Regions from separate parts of the Rhizobium sullae genome, predicted to be linked through region 4. Evidence: predicted binding sites of a transcription regulator. Region 4 holds the regulator's gene; each other region holds the start of a gene.
The links. The regulator LexA, encoded in region 4, represses DNA repair genes until DNA is damaged. The targets are predictions, from matches to a motif close to TGTTCNNNNTGTGTTCNG.
Positions count from the first base shown of each region.

Region 1 (3,207 bases), 1.3 Mb from region 4:
CCGCGAACTTGTTCCCGAGATCGAAGACGTCTCAGCGGCATTGAAGAGCGCAGGCGCAAGACTTGTCCGCATGTCCGGCTCCGGTGCGACGTGCTTCGGCATTTTCGGCTCAACTAAAGCGGCTGAGGCTGCCGCGGCAAAGCTTCACAGCGAACGGCCGGACTGGTATTTCCAGGCGACGGAAACGCTCTCGGGAGGCAGGTGATGGCAGGTATCGATGAACAGCGGCCGTTCATTCCTGTCGGCATTGCCGTGCTGACCGTTTCGGACACGCGCACGCTGGAGAACGACAAATCCGGCGACACGCTTGTGGCGCGGATCGCCGCGGCCGGCCACAGGCTGATGGACCGCGCCATCGTGCGCGACGACAAGGCAGCCATCGCGGCCCGGGTCAACGCCTGGACGGAGACCGACGGCATCGACGTCGTGATCACCACCGGCGGCACCGGCTTCACGGGCCGCGACGTGACGCCCGAAGCGCTGGAGCCGCTGTTCGAGAAGCGCATGGACGGCTTCTCGGAGGTCTTCCACCGCATTTCCTATGACAAGATCGGTACCTCGACGATCCAATCGCGGGCGACGGCGGGGGTCGCCAAGGCGACCTTCATCTTCGTACTGCCCGGCTCGCCCGGCGCCTGCAAGGATGCCTGGGACGGCATCTTGAAGGCGCAGTTGGACTACCGCCACATGCCCTGTAATTTCGTGGAGATCATGCCGCGGCTCGATGAGCATCTGAGGCGCGGTGCGGCGAAATAGAAAAAGCATTGCCCTCGCCGCGCCAAGGGCAACACTTGCGTTCGCTATGTATGCAGGCCCGGCAGAGCGGGTATCGTTTCCCAGCTATCACCCGACAGCAGCAAGCAGCTGACGCCGTGAACGTCCGTTATGATGAGCGTCCAGGTACCGCTTTCGGCGGCATAGACTTCAAGAATGGCGTTCTGGTTGATCAGACCGACTGCCGTGAGCTTTTCGGCAAAGTTCTTGTCCAGGAAACTGACGACTTCGGATCGGCCTGCGCAACTGCGCATCATCTGCGATGCTGCCGAATGCGGATGCGCGATGATCAATGTCGTCAATATGAGGGCGAGCGGGCCGCGGATCATATTGCGTTTCATGACGCACCTCCTTCCACCGGAAAACCGGCAGAAGAGGAGACTTCCGCTGTGACCTGTTCTGCCGTCTACCGGCATTCCATGGTCGACCGCCATAAAGCGGCGCGCTCGGGCGGCGCCACGAGCAAATTATAGCGCGAAATCGTATCGGGCGCCATTTTTTTGCGCATTCATCGAAACGGCAATGACTACCGTGCGGCGCGGGCGACCCAGGAAGGAATCAGCTCGCTGGAAAGCTTGCGCAGCTTCTGTCCCGTTGCGAATTCCGAAAGGCGCATTCCGCTTCTTGCGGCGGCGATCGCCTGCTTCTTCGGCAGGAGAAGACCGAGTTCCAGAGGCGGCGGCGAACGGCCGACCCTCTGAAAGAACGGGCGTCTGTATCCGCGCGAGGCGGTGAAGCGCGCCGGCACCTTGTTCAGGGCGACATATTCGGCGATCTCATCTATCCAGCCGGTCTGCGGCCGCGCGCCGGGCTCCACGAAAAGCAGCCACTCGCCGCGGGCCGAGCGCAATATGTCTTTGATATCCCACTGTGAATGGAACCGGCATCCAGCCGCATCGGCCACGCTGGACGTGCCATCGCGCGAGCCGTGGTCGAGCACGACCACGTCGCTTACAAGCCCTTCGACTGCACCCGCCACCAGCACCGATAAAGTCTGCGCCAGCTCGGGTTCCTGATCCTGGCACTCAAGAACGACCGTCAACATTGCCTGTTTATAAAGCGCCGCACAAAAATTTGCCAGCGCCACTTTCCTCATTTTGTTCTTGCATTGTTCTCATTTCCACGATAGGAATTTAATCATCGAGACGGACGAAGGCAATGGCCTTGGTCGCGGGAGAATCCGATGAACAAACAGTCCCTTGCAGGGCAGGCCGCGTTTGCGCCTGCCAATACGGCGGATGTTGCCGAAGCGATGATCACCTCTTCCGGCCTTCGCATCGAGGTCGACCGGCGCCGCGGCCGTGCGGCCGGACTGAACCCCAGTGGGCGCTTCGAGCCGACGCGCCGCGAGACTTTCGACGACGGCTGGCAAACGCTGGAAGAACTGCCGCCGTTCAAGACCGAAGTGCAGATCGAAAAGCCGCGCACGGCAATTACTCGCAATGAGTCGCCGGACATTCCCTTCGACCGTTCGATCAATCCCTATCGCGGCTGCGAGCATGGCTGCATTTACTGCTTCGCCCGGCCGACGCACGCCTATATGGGCCTTTCGGCGGGCCTTGATTTCGAAGCCAGGCTGTTCGCCAAGCCGGATGCGCCCAAGCTTCTGGAGCGGGAGCTTGCGAAGCCTGGCTACAAGCCGCGGGTGATCGCGATCGGCACCAATACCGATCCATATCAGCCGATCGAGAAGGAATGGCGCATCATGCGGCAGATCCTCGAGGTGCTGAACAAGGCGAATCATCCAGTCTCGATCGTCACAAAGTCGGCGCTGATCCTGCGAGACATCGATATTCTCAAGGAGATGGCTGCCAAGGGCATTGTGCGCGCATCACTTTCACTGACCACGCTCGACCGCAAGCTCGCGCGCACGATGGAACCGCGCGCAGCAACGCCGCCGCGGCGCCTGGAGGCAATCCAGGCCCTGAGCGAAGCGGGCATTCCGACCTCGGTGATGGCCGCCCCCATGATCCCCGCGCTCAACGATCACGAGCTGGAACGCATTCTCGACGCGGCGAAAGCTGCCGGTGCGCTAGAGGCGGGCTACGTCATCCTGCGTCTGCCGCTGGAAGTCGCTCCGCTCTTCCGTGATTGGCTGCTACAGAACTATCCGGACCGCTACCGGCACGTCATGTCGCTGGTGCGCTCAATGCGCGGCGGCAAGGACTATGACGCGGACTTCGGCAAGCGCATGAAAGGCGTCGGCCCCTATGCCTGGCAGATCGCCCGGCGCTTCGAGATGGCGACGAAAAGGCTCGGCATGACGAGGCGCAGCATGCCGCTTCGCGATGATCTCTTCGTACCACCGGACGGCAGCGGCGTGCAGCTTTCGCTGCTTTAGCCGCCCGTCCGACCGCCGGCGTTCCCTCAGATCGCCCAGCATAACGAGTTACCCCCCGCAGGAGGCCGCCGCCCTGGCCTCTTGCAGCCGCG
Region 1 covers NZ_CP104143.1:464,840-468,046, reverse strand. The annotation lists gene N2599_RS02320 (4-(cytidine 5'-diphospho)-2-C-methyl-D-erythritol kinase) at 1-205, shown strand, start outside; gene moaB (molybdenum cofactor biosynthesis protein B) at 205-756, shown strand; gene N2599_RS02310 (hypothetical protein) at 801-1,115, opposite strand; gene N2599_RS02305 (glycosyltransferase family 2 protein) at 1,301-1,819, opposite strand; gene N2599_RS02300 (PA0069 family radical SAM protein) at 1,958-3,115, shown strand.
Region 1: N2599_RS02300 (PA0069 family radical SAM protein) is a predicted target of LexA. The motif match lies at 1,873-1,890, and genes of this name have one in related genera.

Region 2 (3,207 bases), 280 kb from region 4:
GCACGGGCCGCACGGGCCGGTATCGCCCATCGCCCAGAAATTGTCGCTCGTCGGAATGCGGATGATCTTTTCGTCAGAAAGCCCGGCGATCTTCTTCCAGAGGCCGAAGGCCTCATCGTCCGTGTGATAGACAGTGACCAAGAGACGCTTGGCATCGAGGCCGAACTCCTTGGTGAGCAAGTTCCAGGCAAGCTCGATCGCCCGCTCCTTGAAATAGTTGCCGAAGGAGAAGTTGCCGAGCATCTCGAAGAAGGTATGGTGGCGCGCGGTATAGCCGACATTGTCGAGGTCGTTGTGCTTGCCGCCGGCGCGGACGCATTTCTGCGCCGTCGATGCCGTCTTGTAGGGGCGCTGCTCCAGGCCGGTGAAGACGTTCTTGAACTGCACCATGCCGGCATTGGTGAACATCAGCGTCGGATCGTTGCGCGGCACAAGCGGGCTCGACGGCACGATCTCGTGGCCGTTCGTCTTGAAATAGTCGAGGAAGGTCGACCGGATATCATTCACGCCGCTCATGCTATGCCCTTCAGTGCTGCCCAAGGCAGGTCAAAACTCAAATCCAGTGGCTTTTATCGTTCACCCTTGCCACTGTCCAGCAGACAAACAAAACCGGCCGCATTCTGATCAAGGAATGCGGCCGGTTTCGATACAGCAAAGCTGAAGCTGCGGATTACATATCCGTGTCGGTGTCGCCATCATTGGCGTCCGGCCCGCTATTCTGCAGGAAGCGGTCCGCAATTAGCCCGGCATTCTGGCGAAGCGCTGTCTCGATCTCGCGGGCCATGTCCGGATTGTCGCGGATGAAGAGCTTGGCGTTCTCGCGGCCCTGGCCGAGACGTTGGCTGTTATAGGAGAACCAGGCACCGGATTTCTCGACGATGCCGGCCTTGACGCCGAGATCGATCAGTTCGCCGGTCTTGGAAACGCCTTCGCCATACATGATGTCGAATTCCACCTGCTTGAAAGGAGGCGCCATCTTGTTCTTGACGACCTTGACGCGGGTCTGATTGCCGACCACCTCTTCGCGATCCTTGACCGCGCCGATACGGCGGATGTCGAGACGGACGGAGGCATAGAACTTCAGCGCATTGCCGCCTGTCGTTGTTTCCGGCGAGCCGAACATGACGCCGATCTTCATGCGGATCTGGTTGATGAAGATCACCATGGTGTTCGATTTGGAGATCGAAGCCGTAAGCTTGCGCAGCGCCTGGCTCATCAGGCGTGCTTGCAGGCCCGGCAGGCTGTCGCCCATCTCGCCTTCGATTTCAGCACGCGGCGTGAGAGCCGCAACGGAATCGACGACGAGAACGTCGACGGCGCCGGAGCGCACCAGCGTATCGGTGATTTCAAGCGCCTGCTCACCGGTATCCGGCTGCGAGATCAAAAGGTTCTGGAGATCGACGCCAAGCTTGCGAGCATAGACCGGATCGAGCGCATGTTCGGCATCGACGAATGCGCAGATGCCACCCTTCTTCTGCGCTTCGGCGATCGTCTGCAATGCAAGCGTCGTCTTGCCGGAGCTTTCCGGCCCATAGATTTCAATGATACGACCCTTCGGAAGGCCGCCGATGCCGAGCGCGATATCGAGGCTGAGGGAGCCGGTCGAAATCGTTTCGACCTCGATGACACTCTCGTTCGCGCCGAGTTTCATGATCGAGCCCTTGCCGAACGACCGCTCAATCTGTGAGAGTGCCGCTTCAAGCGCCTTGCTTTTGTCCACCGATTTGTCCTCTACGAGCCGCAATGAATTTTGAGACATCCGATCCACCTTTAGGTTATTGAAGCCGCTTGAGCAATATCGAGTTTGTACCCCATTTGTTCCAGCTGTGCAATGGGCGCCCAAACAATTGAAAGAAAAAGGTAAAACGTCCCGTGTTCTATATTTGTTTTATCGATGCAAAGCAACGAGTTAGGCAACGTCGGGCTGAGACTGCGGCATCCGGCGCCTCTGTACGATTCGCTTCTTCCACCGGCTGGGAGCATTCAGGACGATGAAAAGAATCCTCGTTTTCGGCGGCGCGCATATCGATCGGCGCGGGCGCATTTCCGGCGAGACGGCGCCGGGCGCCAGCAACCCCGGCACCTGGTTCGAGGAACCGGGCGGCGGCGGCTTCAACGCCGCAAGGAATCTAGCGCGCCTTGGCTTCGACGTCACCATGATTTCGCCGCGCGGCGGCGATCCGGCAGGGGAACTGGTGACGGAGGCGGCTTATGCGGCCGGTATCAGCGACCGACCCTTCGTCTTTCTCGATCGCAAGACGCCGAGCTACACGGCCATTCTGGAGCGGGACGGCAACCTGGTGATCGCCCTCGCCGACATGGAGCTTTACCGCTACTTCGTGCCGCGCCGGCTGGCGATCCGCTGGGTCCGGGAAGCCTTCGCGGCAAACGACCTCATCCTTTTCGATGCGAACCTGCCGGAAGAGACGATCGCGGCGATCGTCAGCCGAGCCAATGCGCTCGGCATACCCGTGGCCGCGATTGCCATATCGCCGGCAAAAGTGGTCAAGCTCAAGGCGTGTATCGGCGGCATCGACTATCTCTTCCTCAATGAGGCCGAGGCCGCAGCCCTGGTCGGCCAGCTCCCTGACAAGCCGGAGGATTGGGTGTCACTGCTCGGTGACACCGGCCTGAAGAGCGGCGTCATCACACGCGGGCAGCGCGAACTGATCGCCTTCGGCAGGGACGGCGCTTTCTGCCTTTCGCCTCCGTCGGTCGAAACCGTCGCCGACGTGACGGGCGCCGGAGATTCGCTTGCGGCCGGCATCCTCTCCGCCCTGATGCAGGGCCTGCCGCTCCAGGAAGCCCTGCGGCACGGCGCGGCGGCCGCTGCACTCACGGTCCAGTCGCCCTATGCCGTCAACGAAAAACTCTCGGCGAAACTGCTTGCGGAAACGCTTGCCCTTGTTCAGCGTGCCAGAATTCTGCATTGAAGCGGCAATATCGATGAAACGGAAGAGACAATGACGAAACCGATCTCCCCCCTCCTGCCGGTCTCCTATTCCAAGGAGGTTGCCGCCGCAAAGCAGCGCGGTGCGCCGCTGGTGGCGCTTGAATCGACGATCATCACCCACGGCATGCCCTACCCCGGCAATATCGAAATGGCCCGTAGCGTCGAAGCGATCATCCGTGAGCAAGGTGCCATTCCGGCAACGATCGCCGTCATTCACGGCGTTCTGCATATCGGCCTGGAGCCGGAGGAGCTTG
Region 2 covers NZ_CP104143.1:1,517,817-1,521,023, reverse strand. The annotation lists gene alaS (alanine--tRNA ligase) at 1-516, opposite strand, end outside; gene recA (recombinase RecA) at 671-1,759, opposite strand; gene N2599_RS07630 (carbohydrate kinase family protein) at 1,992-2,933, shown strand; gene N2599_RS07625 (pseudouridine-5'-phosphate glycosidase) at 2,964-3,207, shown strand, end outside.
Region 2: recA (recombinase RecA) is a predicted target of LexA. The motif match lies at 1,874-1,891, and genes of this name have one in related genera.

Region 3 (3,207 bases), 270 kb from region 4:
AGCGCGCTAAGCAGTTGCTCGACTATATGCGCATCGGCCATCGCGCCAATCATCGTCCCGGCGAGCTGTCGGGCGGCGAGCAGCAGCGGGTCGCGATTGCGCGCGCCGTTGCCAATGCGCCGACCGTGTTTCTCGCCGATGAGCCGACCGGAAACCTTGATCCGGAAACCGCGCATTACGTGTTTGACGCGCTGGAGGCGCTGGTGCGCCAGTCCGGTCTCGCAGCGCTGATCGCCACCCACAACCACGAACTCGCCGGCCGCATGGACCGCCGCGTGACCATCAGCGACGGCAAGATCGTCGAATTCTGATTAGGGGCGGATGAGGCCGCCGCGATAGTCCAGCTCGTAGGCTCTCCGCTCCTCGACGATGATCATTTCCCGCCCGCTGAAGTGGTCGCAATCGCCGGTGCTGTCGTCGGCGTAGAAGCCGAAGGCATGTTCAAATTCCATGCCGCCCAGAAAGCGCTGGTGCTCGGCATACATCGTCGAAAGCGCAGCCTTGATCACCACGCCTGCCTTCTGCCCATCGATCAGCGACGGCTCGACGATGCGGCCGAAATAATTCATCACCCAGATAGGCTCGCCGCTCAGCCACACGACTTCCTGTCCGGCGAAATCCGTTCCGCCAAAGTAGCTGTCGAGATAGCGCCAATCTCCGCGCTCGTAGCCGATGTCGTGCGACCCGGCGCGGCAGGCGCCTAACGTTTTCCCGCCGCCGACATAGGTATTTGCCTTCGCTTCGACGATAAAGCTGTTCAATGCTGCAAGATTCATAGCGCTCGGCCCCCGCGCCGAACCTCTCCGAAAAACGTATGCCTGTAAAGAACAAAATGAGAACTCGTCACTACTGGCCGCAGATCGATTGACCGGTCTCGTCGCTCCATTGCTCGATCGCGATGACGCGCGGCACGGTCTTCACGTCCTTTCCGTCCTTCTGCAACTTGCCAGTCAGCGCATTGTAGTCGCAGGAACCGCCGGCATTGGCGAGCGTGTCGTAGTGATTATAGGTGTAACCGGCTACCACGAACTGCTTGTTACGATAGGCGAGCGTCAGCGTCTGGTCCCAGCGCTCGCGGCCGATCGCGCTGTTCTGGGAACGGACGGCAATGGAGGTCTTCCCGGCCGCCTTGATCGACGGTTCCTGACCGAGGACGCCGTCTGCATCCGTGCTGCCCCAGATTTTGTCGGGCGCTCTCGCCGAAAGCCTGAGCAGCTCGTGATCGGCGTCGCGCAAATAGATATAGATGCCGATCTGCTCGTCGCTTGCAGCTTCGGCCGGTCCGGCGAGGATTGCGAGATCCGGCTTGCCGTCGCCGTTCCAGTCTCCGGTCGCGGCATCGACGATATGGCCAGCGTCTATGTCCGCAGCCGATGTCGCCGTTGCAGCGAGAATGGCGATGAATGCGATGGCGGTCCTCATGATTCTCCTCCGGTTCGGCCGTTAACTATGCGGAAAAGATCCCTGTTGACAACAGAACAATAGCGGAACAAATTGGAAACATAACGAGTAAGGAGAGCAAGATGACTGACATGATCCGTGATATCGCAGCATTCACCTCCATCGCAATGTTTGTTGCCAGCTTCTCACTGATTCTCATGGCAATGTAATTTTTCAGGGGACCGCATCGCTTCATGTGGTCCGCGCAAGGGACCGCTTCTGGACATCGCCGTCATCAACACCGACAATGCAAATCGATTCATTCGGGCGATTGGAAGGGTATAAGATGGCGGATGCGGAGAGCGGCTTTGTCAGCGGGACTCCGGGTTTCGTGCATCTGCGCGTCCACTCGGCCTATTCGCTGCTTGAAGGCGCGCTGCCGCTGAAGAAGATTCTCTACAAGGCATCGGGCGACAGCCAGCCGGCGATCGCCATCACCGACACCAACAACCTGTTCGTCGCTCTCGAGTTTTCGCAGAAAGCGATGGAAGAGGGGCTGCAGCCGATCATCGGCTGCCAGCTGTCGATCGACATGGAAGACGGTCTGGAGACCGAAAGGCGCGGCGGCCACCAGGCGCTGGCCAAGCTACCGGCGATCGTCGTGCTTGCCTCGACCGCGGCAGGTTACGAGCGCCTGGTTGATATCGTCAGCCGCGCCTATCTCGGCGGCGGCGACGATCAGGCGGTCCATATCCGCGCCTCCTGGCTGGAGGAGGCGGGAACGGAGGGCCTGATCGCGCTGACGGGAGCGCTTGGCGGTCCCGTCGATGTGGCACTGAAGCAGGGGCATGCCGCACAAGCGGAAAACCGGCTGCTCGCCATGAAGCGCCTTTTCCCTGGCAGGCTCTATGTCGAATTGCAGCGCCATGGAACCTACGACAAGCGTCATGAGCAGAGGGTCGTGGGGCTTGCCTACGAGCACGATCTGCCGCTGGTGGCGACCAACGAGGCATTCTTCCCGGCACGCGACGACTACGATGCCCATGACGCGTTGATGGCCGTTGCCCATAACGCCATCGTGTCGGACGACAGCCGCTTCCGCCTGACACCGGACCATTATCTGAAGAGTCGCGCCGAAATGGCGAAGCTCTTTGCCGATCTGCCGGAGGCGCTGCAAAACACGGTCGAGATCGCCCGGCGCTGCTCCTTCGTGCTGAAGACCCGCAAGCCGATTCTGCCGCGCTTTACCGGCGCCACCGACGATCCGGAGGAGGCGGACCGCGCCGAATCGCTCGAGCTCCGCCGGCAGGCCGAGGAGGGGCTCGACATGCGCCTCGCCACCCTCGGCATGTCGCCCGGTTATGAGGAGAAGGATTACCGCGAACGGCTGGAATTCGAACTCAGCGTCATCGAGCGCATGAAGTTCCCCGGCTACTTCCTGATCGTTGCGGACTTCATCAAATGGGCGAAGCAGCATAGTATCCCGGTCGGTCCCGGCCGCGGCTCGGGCGCGGGCTCGCTCGTCGCCTATGCGCTGACGATCACCGACGTCGATCCGCTGCGCTTCTCGCTGCTTTTCGAACGCTTCCTCAATCCGGAACGCGTCTCGATGCCCGACTTCGATATCGACTTCTGCCAGGACCGCCGCGAAGAGGTGATCCGCTACGTCCAGCAGAAATACGGTCGCGCGCAGGTGGCGCAGATCATCACCTTCGGTTCGCTGCAGGCGCGGGCCGCCCTTCGCGATGTCGGCCGCGTGCTGGAAATGCCCTATGGCCAGGTCGACAAGATCTGTAAGCTAGTGCCGAACAACCCGGCCAATCCGAC
Region 3 covers NZ_CP104143.1:2,064,716-2,067,922, reverse strand. The annotation lists gene N2599_RS10535 (ABC transporter ATP-binding protein) at 1-311, shown strand, start outside; gene N2599_RS10530 (DUF5680 domain-containing protein) at 312-776, opposite strand; gene N2599_RS10525 (hypothetical protein) at 847-1,422, opposite strand; gene dnaE (DNA polymerase III subunit alpha) at 1,727-3,207, shown strand, end outside.
Region 3: dnaE (DNA polymerase III subunit alpha) is a predicted target of LexA. The motif match lies at 1,486-1,503, and genes of this name have one in related genera.

Region 4 (3,207 bases):
CACCAATATCGATGACATCCGGACCGATCGTTCCGCTTTTCACGGAAAGATTGGCGGTTTTGTCGCCGACTTTGATTGTTGCGCTTTGATCCGTCATGCTGATCCTCCAAACTGGCGGCGGCGCCATAAAAGCGCCATAGGGTTAAGCGTCCTCTCCGATAGCTATATGATCACGGCGCCAATGCCAAGTTACCGTGGCGCCATTTTGTGCATCGCAGTATCAACTTTTAGACACTCCTGCGATGCCGGAGGCGCATAACGGAAGCCAATGATTTAATTCGGCTTTTGGCAATCCAATTTTTTTGGCTTTTTTCAATCGATTATTGTTGCTGAAACGCCCGTTGGCTGCATTCGGGGTTGTATTAAGAGGTGCCGCCGGGCTGGGTGCAGGCCGGAGTTGAAAACGAGCACGCTGCGCATTTCCGCATCATGCCTGCGGGATTGATTGCCATGCTACTGATGCCCTTCGGGCTCGACGCGCTGCAATGGAGGGTGGTCGGTTTCGGGTTCGATCTGGATCGCGACCGCAAGGACGGTATCCTCATGGGTGGCGACATCGGCGTGGCAGGCTGCCGGGCTGGTACTTTCCGGTAGCAGTCACCGGCTTCCCGCTGCTTACTCCGCTGCGCACGAAGTTCCGGCATATTGGCACCACGATCGTGTCAGTCTCGACGCTTTTGGTCGCCCGTGCTGACGGTGCTTGACAATGCGTCCTGTCTTGGTCCTGCTTGCCATACCGCGGACATCGTCGTTGCGCCGGTCAGGCTGCGCTCTGCCGATCCGGCGCGATGCCCTTCACGGGCGAAACCTTTCGGAAAGCCGGCGCTATTGAATTGCGCTTTGGAAGCGGAGCAGCACAAATCACAACCGCCTTCGAGAAACTCGATCGTCCCAAGAGCCGCCACCGCGCCTATGATTGGCGCAGCGGTACTTTGCCGGCGATGCGCCGCCGGTCAGTGATAACGGCGGATGAGGCCGACGAGTTTGCCCTGAACCTTGACGCGATCTGGTCCGAAGATGCGGGTTTCGTAGGCCGGGTTTGCGGCCTCGAGCGCAATCGAAGCACCCTTGCGACGGAACCGTTTCAGCGTCGCTTCCTCGTCGTCGACCAGGGCCACGACGATATCGCCGGGGTTTGCGGTACTGCTGTTGCGGATGATGACCGTGTCGCCGTCGAAGATACCAGCCTCGATCATCGAATCGCCCTTGACCTCGAGCGCGTAGTGCTCGCCGGAGCCGAGCATGTCGGCTGGAACGTTGATGTCGTGTGTGTTGTTCTGGATCGCCGAGATTGGAACGCCTGCCGCGATCCGGCCCATGACGGGAACCGAAACGGAGCTGTTATTTCCTTCGTTCGCCGGCTTCGGCGGGACGGCCGTAGGCTGCAGCTTGCCGAGGCTGCCCTCGATGACGCTCGGCGAAAAGCCGCGGCGGGGCTGAATGCTCGGGCTATAGGCTTCCGGAAGCCGGATCACTTCAAGCGCGCGAGCCCGATTCGGTAGGCGGCGAATGAAACCGCGCTCTTCCAGAGCGGTAATCAGCCGATGGATACCGGATTTGGACGCGAGATCCAGCGCATCCTTCATTTCGTCAAAGGACGGCGGCACGCCGGATTCTTTCATGCGCTCATGTATGAAGAGGAGAAGCTCCTGTTGTTTGCGCGTCAGCATCGAAGTTTAACCCCAGTTTCGTGAAACAAAGCCAGAACAGACACTATATGTTCCATATGTGTTCCGCAAGTACCTAAATTTTCGTAAAATTTCCCCTCAACTGTGTTCGTTTTCGAAACTTTTTGTTTGCCGGATAGGGCGCCCGGCTTGCAATGCCGAGATACCCGGCACACATCTTTCGGCACAGGAAACGGAGACGTGACGCCATGCCGCATCCGCTGGATCATCTTGTTCTGCCTGTCACCAACATCGATCTCGCGCGGGATCGACTGGGACGATTGGGGTTCACGGTTGCCGCCGAGGGCCGTCATCCTTTCGGCACGGTGAATGCCTGCGTTTTCTTCTCCGACAAGACCTATCTCGAGCCGCTTGGCGTTGCTAGCGCGAAGGAATGTGAAGAGGCAGTGCGGCACGGAAACGTCTTTGTGGCGCGCGACCAAGCCTTTCGCTTCCGCTGCGGCAATGACGGATTCTCTGCGGCCGTGTTCGCCACGGAAGACGCGGACGCCGATCATGCGCACTTCGTGCGGGCGAGAAAGAGCGGCGGCGGCATGCTGGAGTTTTCGCGCCTGATCAAGATGCCGGACGGGTCGCAATCGACGGGGACTTTCAAGCTTGCCTTTGCCGCCGATCTTCGGGTGCCGGATTTCTTCCTCTTCGCCTGCCAGCGCATCAACGCCTTTCCGGCCGATCGCAGCGCGCTGGAAAAGCATGCGAATGGCGCAACCGGTATCTCGGAGATCGTGCTAAGCGCGCCGGAGCCTGAAGCTTTCGGCTCGTTTCTTCAGTTGGCCGTGTCTACGACGGGAATCGAGCGGACGCCGTTCGGCGTGGCGATCGCGTCAGCGAATACCAGGATTAGCCTGCTGTCGCCGGAAGGGATGGAGGCTTATTTCGATTCGCTGCCGTTAACCGCAGATAAGGGGCTGAGAGGCAGCGCTATCGTTTTCCGCACCACCGATCTTGCCGTGACAGAAGCGCTTTTGGCTGATAACGGGATGACCTATACACGCAAGAACAACAGAGTCCTGGTGAAGCCGGCGCCCGGCCAGGGTGCGATCTTCGCCTTCGAGGAGACCCAATGAGCAATACGAATTCCGAAGTCGCAGTCGGCGAAGGTGCCGGCCGCGTCGTCTTTTCCAACAGCGGCAGGCTGTCACTGATTGCCGGGCCCTGCCAGATGGAGAGCCGCGAGCATGCGTTCATGGTGGCCGGCGTTTTGAGCGAGCTGTGCAAAATGCTCGGCATCGGCCTGGTTTACAAGTCGTCCTTCGACAAGGCGAACCGGACCTCGCTGTCCGCTCAGCGCGGCATCGGCCTTGAGAAGGCGCTGGAAGTCTTTGCCGACCTCAAGAAGGAATTCGGTTTTCCGGTGCTGACGGACATTCATACGGAAGAGCAGTGCGCTGCCGTCGCGCCGGTCGTCGACATCCTGCAGATCCCGGCCTTCCTCAGCCGCCAGACGGACCTCCTCGTTGCCGCCGCCAAGACGGGCCGGGCGATCAATGTGAAGAAGGGCCAGTTCCTGGCACCCTGG
Region 4 covers NZ_CP104143.1:1,798,305-1,801,511, reverse strand. The annotation lists gene gltA (citrate synthase) at 1-97, opposite strand, end outside; partial or broken gene N2599_RS09100 (hypothetical protein) at 421-974, shown strand; gene lexA (transcriptional repressor LexA) at 954-1,670, opposite strand; gene N2599_RS09090 (VOC family protein) at 1,877-2,755, shown strand; gene kdsA (3-deoxy-8-phosphooctulonate synthase) at 2,752-3,207, shown strand, end outside.